4 regions of the Paenibacillus sophorae genome follow, and region 1 is predicted to be linked to each of the others. Evidence: riboswitches for the same ligand, from Rfam matches in the RefSeq annotation. Region 1 holds a riboswitch; each other region holds the start of a gene.
What was found. A riboswitch is a leader RNA that binds a small molecule or an ion and turns the genes downstream of it on or off. The one in region 1 is predicted to bind cyclic di-GMP.
Positions count from the first base shown of each region.

Region 2: linked by a shared signal. The riboswitch ahead of KP014_RS27735 (stalk domain-containing protein) and the one ahead of KP014_RS06615 (transglutaminase-like domain-containing protein) in region 1 are both predicted to bind cyclic di-GMP.
Region 3: linked by a shared signal. The riboswitch ahead of KP014_RS28680 (glycosyl hydrolase) and the one ahead of KP014_RS06615 (transglutaminase-like domain-containing protein) in region 1 are both predicted to bind cyclic di-GMP.
Region 4: linked by a shared signal. The riboswitch ahead of KP014_RS23880 (thiamine pyrophosphate-binding protein) and the one ahead of KP014_RS06615 (transglutaminase-like domain-containing protein) in region 1 are both predicted to bind cyclic di-GMP.

Region 1 covers NZ_CP076607.1:1,397,212-1,401,425, reverse strand. The annotation lists rRNA gene KP014_RS06620 (16S ribosomal RNA) at 1-871, opposite strand, end outside; gene KP014_RS06615 (transglutaminase-like domain-containing protein) at 1,331-2,140, opposite strand; cyclic di-GMP riboswitch class I at 2,154-2,234, opposite strand; cyclic di-GMP riboswitch class I at 2,309-2,389, opposite strand; gene KP014_RS06610 (class D sortase) at 2,493-3,152, opposite strand; gene KP014_RS06605 (GtrA family protein) at 3,165-3,635, opposite strand; gene KP014_RS06600 (glycosyltransferase family 2 protein) at 3,628-4,214, opposite strand, start outside.
Region 2 covers NZ_CP076607.1:5,712,050-5,716,263, forward strand. The annotation lists gene KP014_RS27730 (LysM peptidoglycan-binding domain-containing protein) at 1-520, shown strand, start outside; gene KP014_RS27735 (stalk domain-containing protein) at 642-2,525, opposite strand; cyclic di-GMP riboswitch class I at 2,581-2,673, opposite strand; gene KP014_RS27740 (radical SAM protein) at 2,883-3,782, shown strand; gene KP014_RS27745 (pyridoxal phosphate-dependent aminotransferase) at 3,812-4,214, shown strand, end outside.
Region 3 covers NZ_CP076607.1:1,776,610-1,780,823, reverse strand. The annotation lists gene KP014_RS08315 (glycosyl hydrolase) at 1-3, opposite strand, end outside; gene KP014_RS28680 (glycosyl hydrolase) at 244-2,046, opposite strand; cyclic di-GMP riboswitch class I at 2,059-2,141, opposite strand; gene KP014_RS08305 (sugar phosphate nucleotidyltransferase) at 2,294-3,667, opposite strand; gene KP014_RS08300 (UDP-glucose dehydrogenase family protein) at 3,821-4,214, opposite strand, start outside.
Region 4 covers NZ_CP076607.1:4,900,402-4,904,615, forward strand. The annotation lists gene KP014_RS23865 (RluA family pseudouridine synthase) at 1-101, opposite strand, end outside; gene lspA (signal peptidase II) at 140-652, opposite strand; gene KP014_RS23875 (TraR/DksA C4-type zinc finger protein) at 865-1,593, shown strand; cyclic di-GMP riboswitch class I at 1,787-1,883, shown strand; gene KP014_RS23880 (thiamine pyrophosphate-binding protein) at 2,039-3,652, shown strand; gene KP014_RS23885 (carboxymuconolactone decarboxylase family protein) at 3,751-4,119, shown strand.

The sequences.
Region 1 (4,214 bases):
TCGGCACCAAGGGTATCGAAACCCCTAACACCTAGCACTCATCGTTTACGGCGTGGACTACCAGGGTATCTAATCCTGTTTGCTCCCCACGCTTTCGCGCCTCAGCGTCAGTTACAGCCCAGAAAGTCGCCTTCGCCACTGGTGTTCCTCCACATCTCTACGCATTTCACCGCTACACGTGGAATTCCACTTTCCTCTTCTGCACTCAAGCTGCCCAGTTTCCAGTGCGACCACAGGTTGAGCCCATGGTTTAAACACCAGACTTAAACAGCCGCCTGCGCGCGCTTTACGCCCAATAATTCCGGACAACGCTTGCCCCCTACGTATTACCGCGGCTGCTGGCACGTAGTTAGCCGGGGCTTTCTTCTCAGGTACCGTCACTCTCTTAGCAGTTACTCTAAGAGACGTTCTTCCCTGGCAACAGAGCTTTACGATCCGAAAACCTTCATCACTCACGCGGCGTTGCTCCGTCAGGCTTTCGCCCATTGCGGAAGATTCCCTACTGCTGCCTCCCGTAGGAGTCTGGGCCGTGTCTCAGTCCCAGTGTGGCCGTTCACCCTCTCAGGTCGGCTACGCATCGTCGCCTTGGTGAGCCGTTACCCCACCAACTAGCTAATGCGCCGCAGGCCCATCCCTTGACAGCAGATTGCTCCGCCTTTCAGCCTCCCAGCAGGTGCCAAGAGGAATTATCCGGTATTAGCTACCGTTTCCGGTAGTTATCCCAGTTCAAGGGGCAGGTTGCCTACGTGTTACTCACCCGTCCGCCGCTAAGTATTTTTGAGAGCAAGCTCTCAAAAATACTCCGCTCGACTTGCATGTATTAGGCACGCCGCCAGCGTTCGTCCTGAGCCAGGATCAAACTCTCCAATAAGGTTTTTTCGTGCGGTTACTCCCTCGAATCACTCCAAGAAAACAACCATCCGAAAAGTTTATCGATAGAGCGATTAGCTCATGTTGAAACATCTGACGAGAATTTGCATTCTCATGATGGCCTTTCCAAAGCGTGAACCACGCTGTGAAATCCATCTCTTTTGGAACTCGCTAGAAGCGAATTCCCACTCACTCGTTGTTCAGTTTTCAAAGATCAAACTTGTTTGCCGTTCAACTTAATGTCTCAGCAGCAACTCTTATAATATATCATACACTCTACAGAAACGCAAGCTTTTTTTGAAAGTTTATTTTATCTTGTCGGCAAAGGCTTGTGTCTCCCGAGGACGACTTATCTATAATACCTCTTCTCTGAGGATATGGCAATACCCAAAATACAAAAAAAACAATCCACTTATTATTTAAGCGGATTGTTCATTTATTGCATGAAGCCGTCAGTTGCTTAATAATACTTCGCACCGGTATATTTGCTGGCGCTTTTAATCAGGGAGACCGCTTTATTACTCTTTCCCAAACCGGCGTCTACCGTCGTATCAATAGTCACCCACTGCCCATCGATGAGGACTTCATTCCATGCATGGTATTGAGATACATAGCTGCTCTCACCCATCACAAGCTTAGCGGGAACGTTCACACTGCGGAGCATAGCGGCAAAGAGGGAAGCATAGTCGTAGCAGATTCCTTTTTTGCTTGCAAGCGTTCTGTCGATGTTCGGCACATAGTCGGTAGATACGTTGGCTGCTAAGGCGTAGTCGTATTTTACATTGGAGACGATGTAGTTATAAATGGCGGTTACTTTTTCTTTGTCAGTGTCGGTATTCTGGGTGAGTTGTTTCGCTTTTTGGATCGCTCTGTCGGACGGGTTCCATTTAACGTTCTGCACCGAGCTCAGATATACGGCGTTAGGTTCGCTCATCGAAAGGTCGATAGAATCGGAATAAACCACTTTATACTTGTTGCCGCTGGTATTCTCAAGGATGGAAACTTTATAGGAGCCGCTGCCTTGCTGAAGCGGGAAGGACTCATTGGGCTCTGATGCGAAGAGGTTGTAGGTATAACTGCTGCCGTTCTTGGTAATCATCAGTTTAGTGCGCTTGCCCTGGGGAGCGTTATATTGAATGCCAACAACACCTTGGCTTAAATTCGAAGTGTCCAGCCATTCGGAACTGCCGCTCGCGGCGGCTGCCGGGGTAACTGGAACGGAAGTGGCTACTGTAAATAATATAAGAAGCCAAAAATAAAACTTCTTCACGGATAAAACTCCTTTCGATAGCTGGCTGCCATCCTCGCGGGAAGGCCCTTTAGCTTTGCGTCCCTACCTTTCGATAGGTTTGCCATTGTCGTGCAAGTTTCATCTATTCAAATAATAGGTAAATATTCTAAAATTTTACTTGTGAGTTAAACAAAAAAAGCTTCTTCATTCGGTAGCTGGCTGCCATCCTTACGGGAAGGCCCTCTAGCTTTGCGTCCCAATCTTTCGATAGGTTTGCCGTTATCGTGTTTAGCTTTTCTAATATTAGATTACCATATTTATCTGAATTATCAATAGAAAACTAGGAAAATATACCTGTATGATTACCTATTTTTACATATTTCCGCCACAGTCACGGGAGCTTTGCGTGCACAATTAGCCGATGAGTCGGATTAATCAGCGGATCGCATGTGATGAGCGTAAGGATGCGGTCTTTGTTACTGCCTTCCAGCACGGACACATCAGTAGGTTCGACTATCGAGATATCATAGACCGTGTAGTTATAGACTTTCCCTTTGGTCTTAACGGAAATCGTATCACCGATCTTCACCTCATTCAGACGGTTGAACAGTCTTCCCTTGGTATGGGCGCGGTGAGCGGCGATAGCCGCATTCCCGATTTCTCCAAGCGGAGCGGTCTCGGTCAAATGCACGGCCGCATGCCGCATATTCGCTTTGGTGGCTCCTTCAAGCACGGGAAGTTTGACATCGATTTTATCGATCTCAATCAGCGCGATCGCTTTCTCGTCTCCGTCTGAACCGCCTTTATCCTCTGCGAGCTGCGACTGCTCGTCCAAGGCCGATTCTTCGGCAAGCAGCTGTGTCACTTTGGCATATTTGAGCCGCAGATCGGGATCGACCGAATCTTGAGCCTTCTCCGCGCTTTGTTCAAAACTCTGCTCCGCTTCCTTCAGCAGCTTCTGCTGCTGCCAATCTTCTAACCATTCGCTCGTCTTTGGATACAGGATCAGCAGAACGCCAGCGATAATTATGATATAAGAAAGCTTGCGCATAATCTTCACCCTCTATCGTCGCTCCGCTTCCGCCCCGGAGATTGCCTCACCGGAGACAGGCAGAGACTGCTTTGGCTTCACAAACACCCATTTTCTGCTGCCAAAAAAATTGATGATGACCGTAACAAACGTAACCAATACCTTCGACAGCAGCTCCTGCAATCCAAGACGGCCGATTAGAACACTCATCAGCAGCAGAGATATGCACAGCACGAACAGATTCAATGCAATAAACCTCAGGAGCTGCTTATGAATGAAGCCTTCTTCCTTGCTCCGCTGCCGGTCCTTGAACGTTATTTTACTGTTCAAAATAAAACTGTTGGCCGTTCCCGCACCATAGGAGATGACCTGGGCAACGACATAGAAGAGCCCGAGCGAAGTCAGCAGCGCGAACACGGCCATATCTACCAATGTATTCAGAAGACCGACAATATTAAATTTAACGAACTGGAGGATATCGCCGCGCACATTATTGTTATTCATAAGGTACATCCTCCCGTGATTGTCCGGCTTTCTCCCGAAAGAGCTCGGCTTCCTCCTCCTTCAGGTTTCTGTAGCCTACCGCCTCGCGGACAATGTAAAGCGGCCGGTCCTTCGATTCATCGTATATCCGGCCGATATATTCGCCGATTACCCCGAGGATCATAAGTACAATTCCGTTAAACAGCAGGTTCACGCCGACGATGGAAGCCCAGCCGGGCACCGTGCGGGAAGTAAACCACTTCTGCATCAACACGAAGAACAAAAAGACAAAGCTGGAAAACGAAAGCAAAAACCCAAGGTAAGAAGCGATTTTGAGCGGCTTGTGCGAAAAAGACGTGATGCCGTCGAGCGCAAACCGGATCATTTTTTTGAGCGGATATTTGGTCTCCCCGGCAAAGCGCTCCTCGCGGACATACTCCACCATCGTCTGGCGGAAACCGACCCAACTGACAAGCCCTCTGACATAGCGGTTCTTCTCCTTGAGTTCGCGCAAAACGTTGCACACCTTGCGGTCGATCAGGCGGAAGTCGCCCGTATCGGTTGGAATATCCACGCTCGTCATACTGCTCAGCAGGCGGT
Region 2 (4,214 bases), 1.6 Mb from region 1:
GGGGCTTGCAAGCGAGATTTGGATCATCGATATCCGCCATCCCGCACCGATCCGCGTGATTTCCGGGGCAGGCGCCATCACCTCCGTACAATGGTCCCATGGAGCCATTCCGGCGGAAGACTACGCCCAGTTCCGCAGTGCAGCGTACCGGGTCAGCTTCCCTTATCCCGCCGCCTGGCGGGCGGTGAGCGAGACCCGGTACGAGGGCGCGGACGGTTTCTTCCAAATCTCCGCCCTGGCCAGCGAGCTACCGTTTCCAGAACTGTGCCGCGCAGAAGCTTATCACCGGTTAATGCCATACGGCTCTTCGCCGCGGATCGTTCCGGGACGAGTGCAGAATCAGGAAGCCTGCTTTATCTTCCCTTCCCCGGACCAAGCGCCGGAATTTCGGCGGCAATCCGCACTCATCGCCGTATATCCGCAGCCTGTTGTGATTAACGGCACCACCTATCCGTACTTCATCCTCTGGGCGGATCAAGATCATCTTCAAGCGATGGTGAACGGATTGCGTTTTCTTTGACAGGAGGAATGGTTCACAGACCACAAGAGCCAACCCGATTGAAGGGTTGGCTCAGAGGGATTAATATTAAGTTTCGCAGCAGTCCCGATGAAAATAACTTCGTCAGGACTGTTATTATTGTTTAATTCTTTAAAGGTTCACCCGAATCGTCAAATTCGCCTTGGTACAGCACATTCCCCTCGGGATCATAGAGTGTGCCGTTAATAAACCGGTCGTCCGCAAAATCCCCCTCAATTTTAACCTCACCGCTGGCGTAATACCAGATTGCCTTTCCTTCCCGCCGTCCCTTACTTATTTCTACGACGAGATATTCGCCTGTACTTCGATTCAGAACAACCTCTTGCCCCTCCCAGTGCAGCGCTCCATTGTAAGAACCCTTGTACCGAAGTCCGCCGCCGGGATAATATTCGATGCCCTCGGTCTGCATTCCATCTCTCATCGTTCCTTCGAAAAACAGTTCGTCAGCGAAAAGATAGTACATTTTCCCTTCGCCATGCATTTTATCGTTCTTCCACTCCCCTTCATAGAAAACACGTCCGTTTTCGTTGTATTGCGTTCCATATCCCTCACGGATACCGCCTACCAGTCCGCCATGATACCGCATGCTGCCGTCCTCGTTATAGAGGGTATCCTTGGTATCTTTCAGGCTGATGTACACCGTCTGCTTTGCTCCATTCCAGCTTATTTTACGATCAGCCGCTTCACCAATAAGTCTAAGAGGAACATAGGTTGTACCGCCCCGAGTAACCGGCGCATAATCGGTTTTGATAGCTTTTCCATTAACAACCATCTCTTTCTTGCCAATAGTCAGTTTAATTACCAGGCTTCCCTTGGTGCCCGTGATCTGGCGCGTTTTGTTATCCCACTTTATGCCGAACCCCATCCGCTCGAACAGGGAACGAAACTCGACATAGGTGCTATTGTTAAGCGAAATTGGGGCCGTACGCAGGGGAACCTCTAACCCGTCCATAACGACATGAATCGGTTCTGCATTCCGGTCTGCACGGGTACTCGGAGGAATGATGGTTCTTTTGACGATAAAACCGCCTTTATTTAAATAAATCAGCGTATCGCCGGAGAGTCCGAGTACATGATTGTATGTCGCTTCCAGCGGTATCGAAAAGGACTCCTTATGCAAAAGGTCCACACCTGTTACCTCTGCTTTATTTCCCTCACCTTTTTCAACCCAAAGGCCATAGGACAATCCTGTAAATACTTTTGACAATTTGAAAGGAGCATCATTTTGCAGGACGATTCCCTTTTCAGACGGAGTGGTTGCGTTCAGCTCAACATAACCCTGATTTTCCCTGAGTTTGGTCTTGAGCAAAATGTATTTGCCATTGAACGAATAATCATACGGAAAGCTGGCTCCGTAAAAATTATTTTTACTTTTTGTTTCCAGATTATAGGCCCTAATTTCATCGGATCGGTACAGATAGATAAGCCGGCCCTTACCCAGCTGAGGATTACTCCCTTCCTCGATCTCCTCCGACTCTCCGGTTGTCAAATTAAGAACTTGGACTTTGTAATGATCAACCCATGCCAGATAATTGCCATTTCCAACGGGCTCCGTTAGCGATGATGACCCGCCGTCAACCAGCTTCTTTTTTTCCTTACTTTTCAAATTGTATCCCCATATATCACTTCCATGGAGTTCATTACTCTGAATCCAAAGAACCATTGGGCCTTGAATGGTATCCGCTATAACCGGGTTATATTTGTGGGTCTTATCGGTAGTCAATCTTTCCGTCTTTCCGTTATCCAAATTTAAAACGTAAATCGAATCATAGTAATCTTGAATTATAGTCCAGGTTAAGTAGCGGCCAGCGATATCAGCATCCTTGAGATCTTGAAAATCAACCGGTCCGACTTTGAACTTCGTCACCTCGTCTTTCCATGTGTAGTTCAGCCCTGCTGCCGCGCTCGCAACCATCCCCCTTGTCTCCATTTCGGTTAATGCAACGAGCATCCAGACCACAAGCACACTCCAAAAGATTCTTCTCATTTTCGTTGAACCCTTCCTTTCTTCTGCTGTGAGAACACACAAAAAAACAAGCTGCCTGAGCAACCCGGCTGTCTGGTTATAGTTTCCTATAACGGTAGACCCGTGGCTTTGCGTCCCCGTCTTTCGAACGAGTTTGCCTTTGGTCAATCACTTGTTTCGTGATTTCTTATAGTTCTTTTGCTGCTTCTTTTTAGAGTATAAGTCCCAATTTAAAATTTACCAATGAAATGTTTTGTTTATTATCTAAATATTACTAATTGGTTTTCGATACGTACTTTAAAGTGCGTACTACCTTAGAAAGCTGCATGATTGTAAACTTATAGAAATAAGCATAACGTACAAAAAGGAGAGATTAAAATGAAATATACCGGGCCCGTTTATCGTCCGCCATTTGAAGCAAACTCATTATTATTACAAGTTACTGTAGGATGCAGCCATAATGAATGCAGCTTCTGCACCATGTATAGCGATGTTCCTTTTCATGTCGAAACGCTGGAGCAAATCGAACAGGATTTACGGGAAGCGAGACGAGTGTATCCTAGAGTAAACCGTATTTTCTTAGTTAATGCCGACCCCTTTTCTCTAAGTGCGGACCGGCTGAAATCCATTGCTGTTAAAATCAATGAAATTCTGCCTGAAGTTGAGACTATAGCGATGTATGCCTCCGTTAATAACATCATAAATAAAACAGATGATGAGCTTAAAGAATTAAGAGCTTTAAAGATTAATGACCTCAACATTGGTCTGGAATCCGGTATGCCAGAGGTCGTGGAACATTTTAATAAAGGGTTTACCGTGGATGAAGCGAAAGCGCAGTTAAAGCGTTTGACCAATGCTGGCATAGACTTTAGTGTAAATATTATCATCGGAGGAGCCGGCAGCGAGAAAACACGTGAAAACGCAACAGCAAACAGCAAACTGCTAAATGAAGTTAAACCAAAGCTCATCTTTATTGCCACTTTACACGTGGATCCCGGCAGCCCGCTGGATGAAGAAGTAAAAAAAGGGCTTTTTATAGAAAATACCTTGCGTCAAAATATTGAAGAGGAAATCGAAATGTTAAGTGGACTGGACTTAGATCATACGTATTTCTTCGGTCTCCATACATCCAATGTAATACCCGTACACGGTATGCTGCCAGACAAGAAAGATGAAATGGTTGCGGAACTAAAAGAAGGCTTAGACTCCATTGGGGTCGAATATTTAGACGGTCACCTACAAAAAGGTGTGGAAGGTGCGGTTTCAATACGCAGATAAGATTACACGGCAGCAGAAGGAGATTAATAATGAAAGAATTATCGTCAAAGATCGCAAGCATCGAACCGGCTAAAATCAGAAAAATGTATGATATGGCACAAGGTTTGGATAATGTGATTAGTTTTGTAATAGGCGAACCTGAATTTGATACTCCGGGGCATATTATTGAAGCTGCAAAAAAAGCCATGGATCACGGCCACACTCATTACACGCCAAATTCCGGTATTCTTCCTCTGCGTGAAGCTGTAAGCGCGCATTTTAAAGATTTTGACAAAGTTAGTTACAATCCGCTTGATGAAATCATGATTACAGTTGGGGGTATGCAGGGGCTTTACCTGTCCCTTCTGGTCCTTACGAACCCCGGAGATGAGGTTATCGTAAGTGATCCATGTTATACCAATTATTACGGAATGATCGAAATGAATAACGCAA
Region 3 (4,214 bases), 380 kb from region 1:
CACAACGAACAGCCGATGTTTGCGGAATATGTTCAATGTCATTTTCCTTTCTTAAGCGGATTGTCGCCCCCGAATGTCCGTCCTCCAGATGGCTGAAATGACGGCCATTATCCGAAGCGGGGCTCGATAGCTTAGAAGCCCTGCTGAAAAGCAAGCAGGGCTGTCAAGGCTCTAATGAACTGAATTAGATTGTACTTTCAAAATATCGGCGGCCCACACATGAAACTATTCGTAAAAAATATATCAAAGCGATCCGGAAAGATAAAACGCGCTCGCGGGAACAGTTTCCTTAATTTGGCTAGGGCTTTCCCACATCAGACGAGCTTTGGCGCTCCCCGTATTGTCGTAATATTCTACTTTAATGTCGTACAGTTTACCGGCTTCCAGGTCGATTCTTCCCTTCCGCTCTATTCCGTACTGAGTCGACCAACTGGTAATAACCGCCTGCCCGTTGACCCATAACCGAATACCATCGTCCGAACTTGTATAGAAGGAATAGTTCTCGGTGTAGAGAGCCTTGATTTTACCGCTCCAACGGACTGAAAATTGGTCAGGGCCGACAGAGCTGTCCGGTGTTCCAGCCCCCCAGTTAAAATCGATGGCCGATTCTTCCCGTACCAGCGCAGGCGTTCCGGAAAGCTGCATATTGGCAAAATATTCGCCAATCAGCCCGTTGCGAGCCTGCGAACTATCCTTCGCCCCCAAACCTTCTCCTATCGGCTGATAACTCGGAGCAGGCGTTGGACTCGGTTCCGGCATTGGCGTTGGTGCCGGACTCGGTTCCGGCGTTGGTGCCGGCGTCGGACTCGGCGTTGGTGTTGGACTCGGTTCCGGCGTTGGCGTCGGACTAGGTGACGGTGTTGGCGTCGGACTCGGTTCCGGCGTTGGCGTCGGGCTAGGCGTCGGCGTCGGGCTAGGCGTCGGCGTCGGGCTAGGCGTCGGTGTTGGGCTAGGCGTCGGTGTTGGGCTAGGCGACGGCGTTGCCATCGTAAACGAAGCCATTCCCGTAATTATCTCATCGCGTGTTACCGTAAACCCGTTGTTCAGAAAGCTCTTGATTGTTGTAGTGCTGTTGTTTTCATAAAGCATTTTGCCCCAAGTCATCATAAAGACCCATTTGCTCTGTGATTTGGGCAGCATCGCCGGATCGGGCATTTGGCCGTTCTCGCCAATGGCAATCGGCTTGCCGGCTGCCAGAGTCAACAGGCTGTCGTAATAGTACTGATTGAAATCCTTGTTATAAATGTCCGCCGCCAGAATGTCCACCTTATCCGCACCGGGATAGGTCTTGACGTAAGGATCGGCCCAACTGTTCGGAGCGTTCGGGCTCCATACCCAGAGCAGATTATTAAGTTTATGAACATTAACGAAACGGTCATACATAATATTCCACAGAGCGGCAAAATTGTTCTTCTTGCCCCACCAGAACCAATCGCCGTTCATTTCATGGTACGGGCGCCACAGCACAGGCACCCCGGCATCGCGCAGGGTTTTCAGCGATACCGCCACTTTATCAAGCTCTGTGATCAGGCTGTTGTACTCCGTAGTTCCAGGCGTGACATACTTGTCAAAATCAGCCTGGGACAGCGATTTTTGTACGTTCGCCCAGTCATAAGTCGTACCGGGCAGATTCGCGTGGTACGTCATGGCGACGATGCCGCCGGCATTATACCACTTGATCGCGCTGCTGACGACATTTTGCCGCAGCCATGTCACGGCGCCGTCCGTTTGGCCGTTAATCGCCCCAAGCTCGTATCCATGGAGGGCCGCATATCTGCCGCTCGTTGCTTGAAGCTTGTTATTGAACTCGTCCGGACTTTCCAGATAATCATGCTGGCCGGTAATAATGCGGGTTCCGGAAATGGAGTACAGGTAGCTTAGCAGCTTGACCGCTTCGGGAGAAGCATCAGGATTGACGGGTCTCCCTGGAGCCTCCGCAGCCGAAGCAATCGCCGGGCTTCCTGCACCCGTGGGCGGGACAAATGTCAGGAGCAGACACAGAGATAGCATAGCAAAGAACAGTCGATACGTACGATGAACTTTCAATTCCATCTTCCTTTCGGTAACCAGGCTGCCTCCTTGAATGAAGAGGCCCTATGGCTTTGCGTCCCTACCTCGCGATAGGTTTGCCTTTGTCGTATTGGAAGGCTTAGCCTTCTACCGTACATATCGACGCTATTCAGTTATTCATGAACCCCATTTTTCATAAATCCTTAATAAATGGGTCAAAAGGCCTGTTTATAAAATCGTAAAAATGGTTAATAACTAGTTTTACCTATCCATTCAAACTTTTTCAAGAAATGAACTGCTGCAGCTCAATGTCCTTCCAATCCAGCGTAATGCGGATGTTGTCCTCTTCCACCAGCTCCGATCCGGTCTGCACTTCAATGAACTCCACATCGGTCAGAGCCAGAATGCTGTGCTTCGTTCCTTCCGGTATGCGTACAACGTCTCCCGCTTTTACCTTGTGCATTTTTTCATTAAGGATGATGCTGGCTTCCCCGCTGATGAACGTCCAGATTTCACTGCGCTTGAGATGGTACTGGTAGCTGATATTTTTTCCCTCTGCGATAAAAATCCGCTTCGTCAGCACTTCATTGCTTTCCCGGTATTTGACGTAATCAATCACCCGGTAGTGGCCCCATCGCCGTTCCTCATACATCGGTCTTTGCTCCGTCCCCTTCAGCACCTCCTTGATGCGCGGACTTTCCGATTTGTGAGTGACGAGAATGCCGTCCGGACTCGCGGCGATAATCAGATCCTGAGCACCGATTACCGTGATCGGAATATCAAGCTCGTTGACAAGGCAGCTTGTCGAGGAATCCTCGGTCAGAACGCCCTTGCCCATTTGATTGCTCGCCATCTCTTCTGTTAGCGTATTCCAGGTGCCCAGATCCTTCCAGAACCCATCATACGGCTGAACAACGATTTTGTCTTCCCGTTCAACCACCTCATAGTCGAAGCTGATCGAAGAGAGCAGTTTGTACTGCTTCTGCAGCTCCTCGTAGGTCAGAGGCAGCCCTTTTTGCTGCAAAATATCAAGCAGGTATCCGAGACGGAAGGCGAATACCCCGCAGTTCCACAAAGCGCCATGCCCAATGAGCTCTTCGGCGCGCAGGCGATCCGGCTTTTCGAGGAAACCGCTCACCGGCATGACTCCATTCTCCTGAGCTTCAGCGCTCGAAGGGATAATGTAGCCATATTTTTCCGAAGGATGCTCCGGTACAACACCGATCAGCGCGAGGTTCGCGCCGGTGGCGTCAAGCGCCTGCTCCAGCTGTGAAACCGCGCCGAAGAAGGAGCCTTCCACATAAGGGTCAACCGGCAGAATCGCCACCGTCTCATCCGGGAGCACGCCCTCTACCGAATACAGATAGACGGCCGTGAGCGCAATCGCCGGGAAGGTATCGCGGCGTTCAGGCTCGACGATAATCTTCACATTCCCGCCCAGCTGACTCTGAATCATTTCCACCTGCCCGCGTCCTGTCGCCAGATACGACGATTCCGCGAGTCCCGCTTCTCCCAGCTGCCGCCATACCCGTTGGACCATCGATTCAGGTTCGCCGAGCGGGCTTTCCAGCACCTTCAGGAACTGTTTCGAACGTGAATCATTGGACAGAGGCCATAGCCGTTTTCCCGAACCGCCAGATAAAAGCACCAATTTCATAATGATACCCTCCCTCTAAATGGTCATGATATGGCCGTGGACAACCGGCTGTTTAATGGAACTCCATTGTGTCAATATCGTAGTCTTAAGGCAGTACTTCTGGCAGCAACCGAAGCGCAGCATGCGTTTCCCGTGTTCTTTACAGGGAGGCGATTATACCGCCCCCGCCACACTCGGAGAAAAGCCGCTGAGTCCCCCCATCCGCGGGCGTCCCACCGAATAATATTCCAGTCCGGTTCCTTCGATCTGCTCCTTGGAGTAAACATTGCGGCCGTCGATCAGGATCGGCTTGCGCATGCTCGCGGATAATTGATGCAGATTGATATCCTTGAACACGGCCCAGTCCGTCAGCAGGCAGAGCGCGTCGCTGCCGGACGCCGCTTCCTCCGGTACGGCGCACCAGTGAATCAGCGGGTGATTATACTGCTGCCGGAAATTGTCCGCGGCGATCGGATCGTATACCTTCACATGCGCCCCTTCCTTAACTAGCGCCTCGATGATTTCCCTTGCCGGCGATTCGCGAACATCGTCGGTGTTCGGCTTGAAG
Region 4 (4,214 bases), 2.4 Mb from region 1:
GAGCGGGAAATATCCTCTTCCCAAGCTTCGGTTAAATATTTATCGATGCGTTCGCGGGCGTATTCCTCCTGAACGGTCCAGACGACGATATCATTATCCACGGTCTCGCCTTCTGCCCCTTCATTATGGGCGTCCTTACTCAATGCTGTTCATTCCTTTCCTCTACCTCGCTTGTTTCCTTCACTTCAATCACTTCAGTTGGGCCGCCCCTCATATCCATAATGGAATCGAGAATAATAAGCGCTACACCGACGACAATACAGGAATCCGCCACGTTAAAGATCGGAAACGTATAGCTGCCGAAATTAAACCGCAGAAAATCGACAACTTCGCCTGTAAGCGCCCGGTCGAGAAAGTTGCCGATTGCGCCGCCAAGCACAAGCGACAGCGCCAAGGGAAGCAAGCGCCGCGTCCTTCTTACTTTGTTCAAATACCAGACGATTCCAATCAAGACGACAAGCGTCACCAGAATGAGAAACCAGCGCTGGTCTTGCAGAATGCTGAAAGCGGCGCCGCGGTTGCGGTGCGATGTGATGACAAAAAAGTTTCCGATCACCGGAATTTGTTCGTCGATTTCCAGCCGGGTGGAGATCAGATATTTCGTTCCCTGGTCAAGCAAAAATACGATTAGCGCGATCAGATAGTACACCACTTCAGCTTGTCACTCCGTTCTTATTTTTCCCGCCCGAAAGCGGTCCAAAACGTGTATAAAAGACCTGTATATTGTAGCACAGGCCTCAAGAACCCGTCCATTGCGGCGCACCCCGCGCCGCACTTATCAAAAGCACAATTTGCCAGCGGTAAAAAACCGGCCAATCGGCCAACCTAACAAGGAAAACGGCAAATGGAAAGGAGCCGAGGCTAATGAATCACCTGTCTTCGGAACAGCTTGCCCGCCTGCGTGGCCTTCTTATCCGGCAGCGGGACGATATCCGGCACAGGCTTAAGGAGAATGAAGATCACGGTCTTGAAGATTCCATGCGGGATATGTCGGGCGAACTGTCGGAAATCGACAACCATCCCGGCGATGTCGCCACCGACCTGTATCATCGTTCCATGGATATATCGCTTCAAGAGCTCGAAGAACTGGAACTAAAGGATATAGACGACGCGCTTGAGGCGATGGACAAAGGCACATACGGCATTTGCGCGGCGAGCGGACAGCCGATTCCATATGAGCGACTGGCCGTTCTTCCCGCCACACGCTACTCCAAGGAATACAGCCCCCGCCAGGAAAAGCCGCATACGCGCCCCGTGGAAGAGGAATTTCTTACTCCTCCTTTTGGGCGAAGCAGTCTCGACGAGCATGAGTATAACGGATTTGACGGCGAGGACGCCTGGCAGATCGTCGAAAGCTTCGGCACCTCCAACACGCCGGCTATGGCGGAGGGAAATAATATCGATTCTTACAATGATATGGAAATCGAAGCTGATGATCCAGATGGCTTCGTCGAGCCCTGGGAAAATTTCATCGCCACGGACATAACAGGCAATCATGTTACCGTCGTGAAGGGACATCAGTACCAGAGTTACATGGACAGCGGAGAAGGCGACTACCTGCTTGATCCTTACGCTAACAATGAAAAGGAGTAGCCGCAAGGGCTGCTTCTTTTCTTTTAAGGACTCTTCGTGCTCAGTATAGGTCTTTTATCCTTCGTTAATTCCAGACAATATGTATAGAAAATCAATTAATTCGTCAAATTCCGAGCCTATTTATATAAATATATTGACAAAAGCAGAGCAAGGAATATATTGTAAGGGAAAATTATTCTTTATTTTTTCATAAACTCAATATGGGCAAAGTTCTCCGAAAGGGAATGACGCAAAGCCATGGATCTACAGTCTCAAATCTTGCTTGAGACCATGACAGCCAGGTTGCTGAAGAACCAGAACGCTAGTATATCAAGCGTCCTATATGGTGATTTTGTCAACCGACCTGTACTCTGTTTTGAGTGCAGGTTTTCTATTATTTGTTAGATAACATGGCAAACAATACTTGATTTGTGGGGTGGATCTTTTGAAGACAGTCGCAGATTATATGGCAGAAGCACTACGCAATCTCGGAGTGACGCATTCTTTTGGCATTATCGGTAAATCTATTTGTCCCATAGTTCTCAAAATGGTAGATTATGGTATTGAATTTATTCCTGGGAGACATGAATCCAGCTCCGGATTTGAAGCTTCCGGCTATGCCTTGAAAACCGGAAATCTCGGCGTGGCTTTCGGTACTTCCGGTCCAGGGGGGACGAACCTCCTCACAGCGGCGGCACATGCCAAAGCCAACAACCTCCCTGTGCTGTTTATTACGGGGCATCAATCCATTCAGGAGCTCGGAATTCCCCAGTGCCAGGATTCTTCTTCGTATCTTGCCGATTTGGCGGACATGTTCAGACCCGCTACGCTCTTCAGCAAACTAATCGAACGCGGCGATCATTTCAGCACGATTTTTAACCATGCTATTTCAATTGCGCTGAGCGGCAAGCGCGGACCTGTTCATCTGTGCATTCCTTTTGATGTCCAGACAGAACCGCTAAAAGAATGCCGAATTGTTATCCCCGAACGGGAAACGCTTGTCAGTTACGCTAATTTTGACCGTATTGTTGATGCCATTAACCATTCCAGCAGACCTCTGATCATAGCCGGCAAAGGCGTCAACCGCTCCGGTGCGCATACGGAATTGGTTCAATTGGCAGAGACCTTTAATATTCCTGTCGTTACTACTCCCGGCGGCAAAGGCGCTATCGCCTGGGATCATCCGCTATACCACGGTCCAATCGGTGTTGGCGGATGCAGGCATGGCGACGATTTGTTGAATCGCAGTGATTTGTTTATCGTGCTTGGATCACGTCTCAGTGATATGACCATTTGTAACCTCAAAGCGGAGAATCATCCGGAGACCTTGATTCAGTTTGACGTCGATCCCACCTTTGTGGGAAAAATATTGACCTCCCAGACGATTGCGGTCGGCGGAGATTTGCGGGATAACTTGTCGCTGTATCTCCAGAATGTTGATACTGCCGCTATTAAAAAACGTGATCCGGAGACGGCTGTTCATTATGCGGAAGAACTGCCCGATCTGCCCAATCTTTCACTGGCGTCGGTAATGAGCACGATGAGCGACCTGATCCCTTATAACAATACCATATTTGTTGATGACGGCAGCCACGGCTTCAATGCCGTGAAGTGGTACAACGTGAAGAAGCCGGGCAGTTTTGTCTTCGACGCTTACTTTGCCTGCATGGGCAACGCAATCGGCATGGCTATTGGAGCAAAGGCTGCTTCTCCTGAGGAAACGATATTCTGCATTACCGGCGACGGCTGCTTCATGATGCTCGGTACAGAAATTAATACTGCCGTTTGCAAGAATATCCCGGTCATTTTTATCGTTGTGAATAATATGCAGCTGGATATGGCGTTAAAAGGAATGGAAAAAACTACAGGCAGAATCGACGGAACTTTATTTGAAGTTCCTATGGATGCCGTAAAATTTGCCGAATCGCTGGGAGCTGCCGGCTACAAATGCGAGACCAAAGAACAATTTGCTACTGCTATCAGCGAAGCTGTGGCTTTAAACCGTGTTGCCGTCATCGAGCTATTGACTGACCGTGACGAAGTGCCTCCTACCGCACACCGCACACTAAATCTTGATTAATAGTTTCACAGACAAAACAAGCATATGCTTCCGAAGCAAGCTTTCACGAAAAGTAACCCGGGGAGCATACGCCAGCAAAACTTTTAGGAGGCATTTCTATGAAAGACAACGTAAACAGCGGTTTCAAGCATTTCTCTAATCTTTCCGGCGACTATGGGGCCAAGGCGATGGCTCCGATCAAAGAGCATTTTCCCGAATTGGCTGAATTTATTATGGGCAACGCTTATGGCGACATTTTTCAGCGGACCACTATTGGCGCCGATTGGAAAGAGATTGCCGTTATTTCCTCTCTGATTACGATGGGCCAATTCGAGCAGCTCGGCGTTCATTATGTGATGGCGCTCCGTGTAGGCATGACCGTTGATCAAATCAAGGGGATTTTACTGCATCTTGTGCCATGTGTTGGCGCTCCGAGAATTATTTCCGCTTTTAATGTCCTTCTCTCGACACTGGAAGAAATCCAATAACTACACCATCGACAAAATAATGCATCATTCGACTTTTTTATTGCATATCTGAGAAATATAAGTATACAATAAAGAAAAATATCCCAAAGCTAACG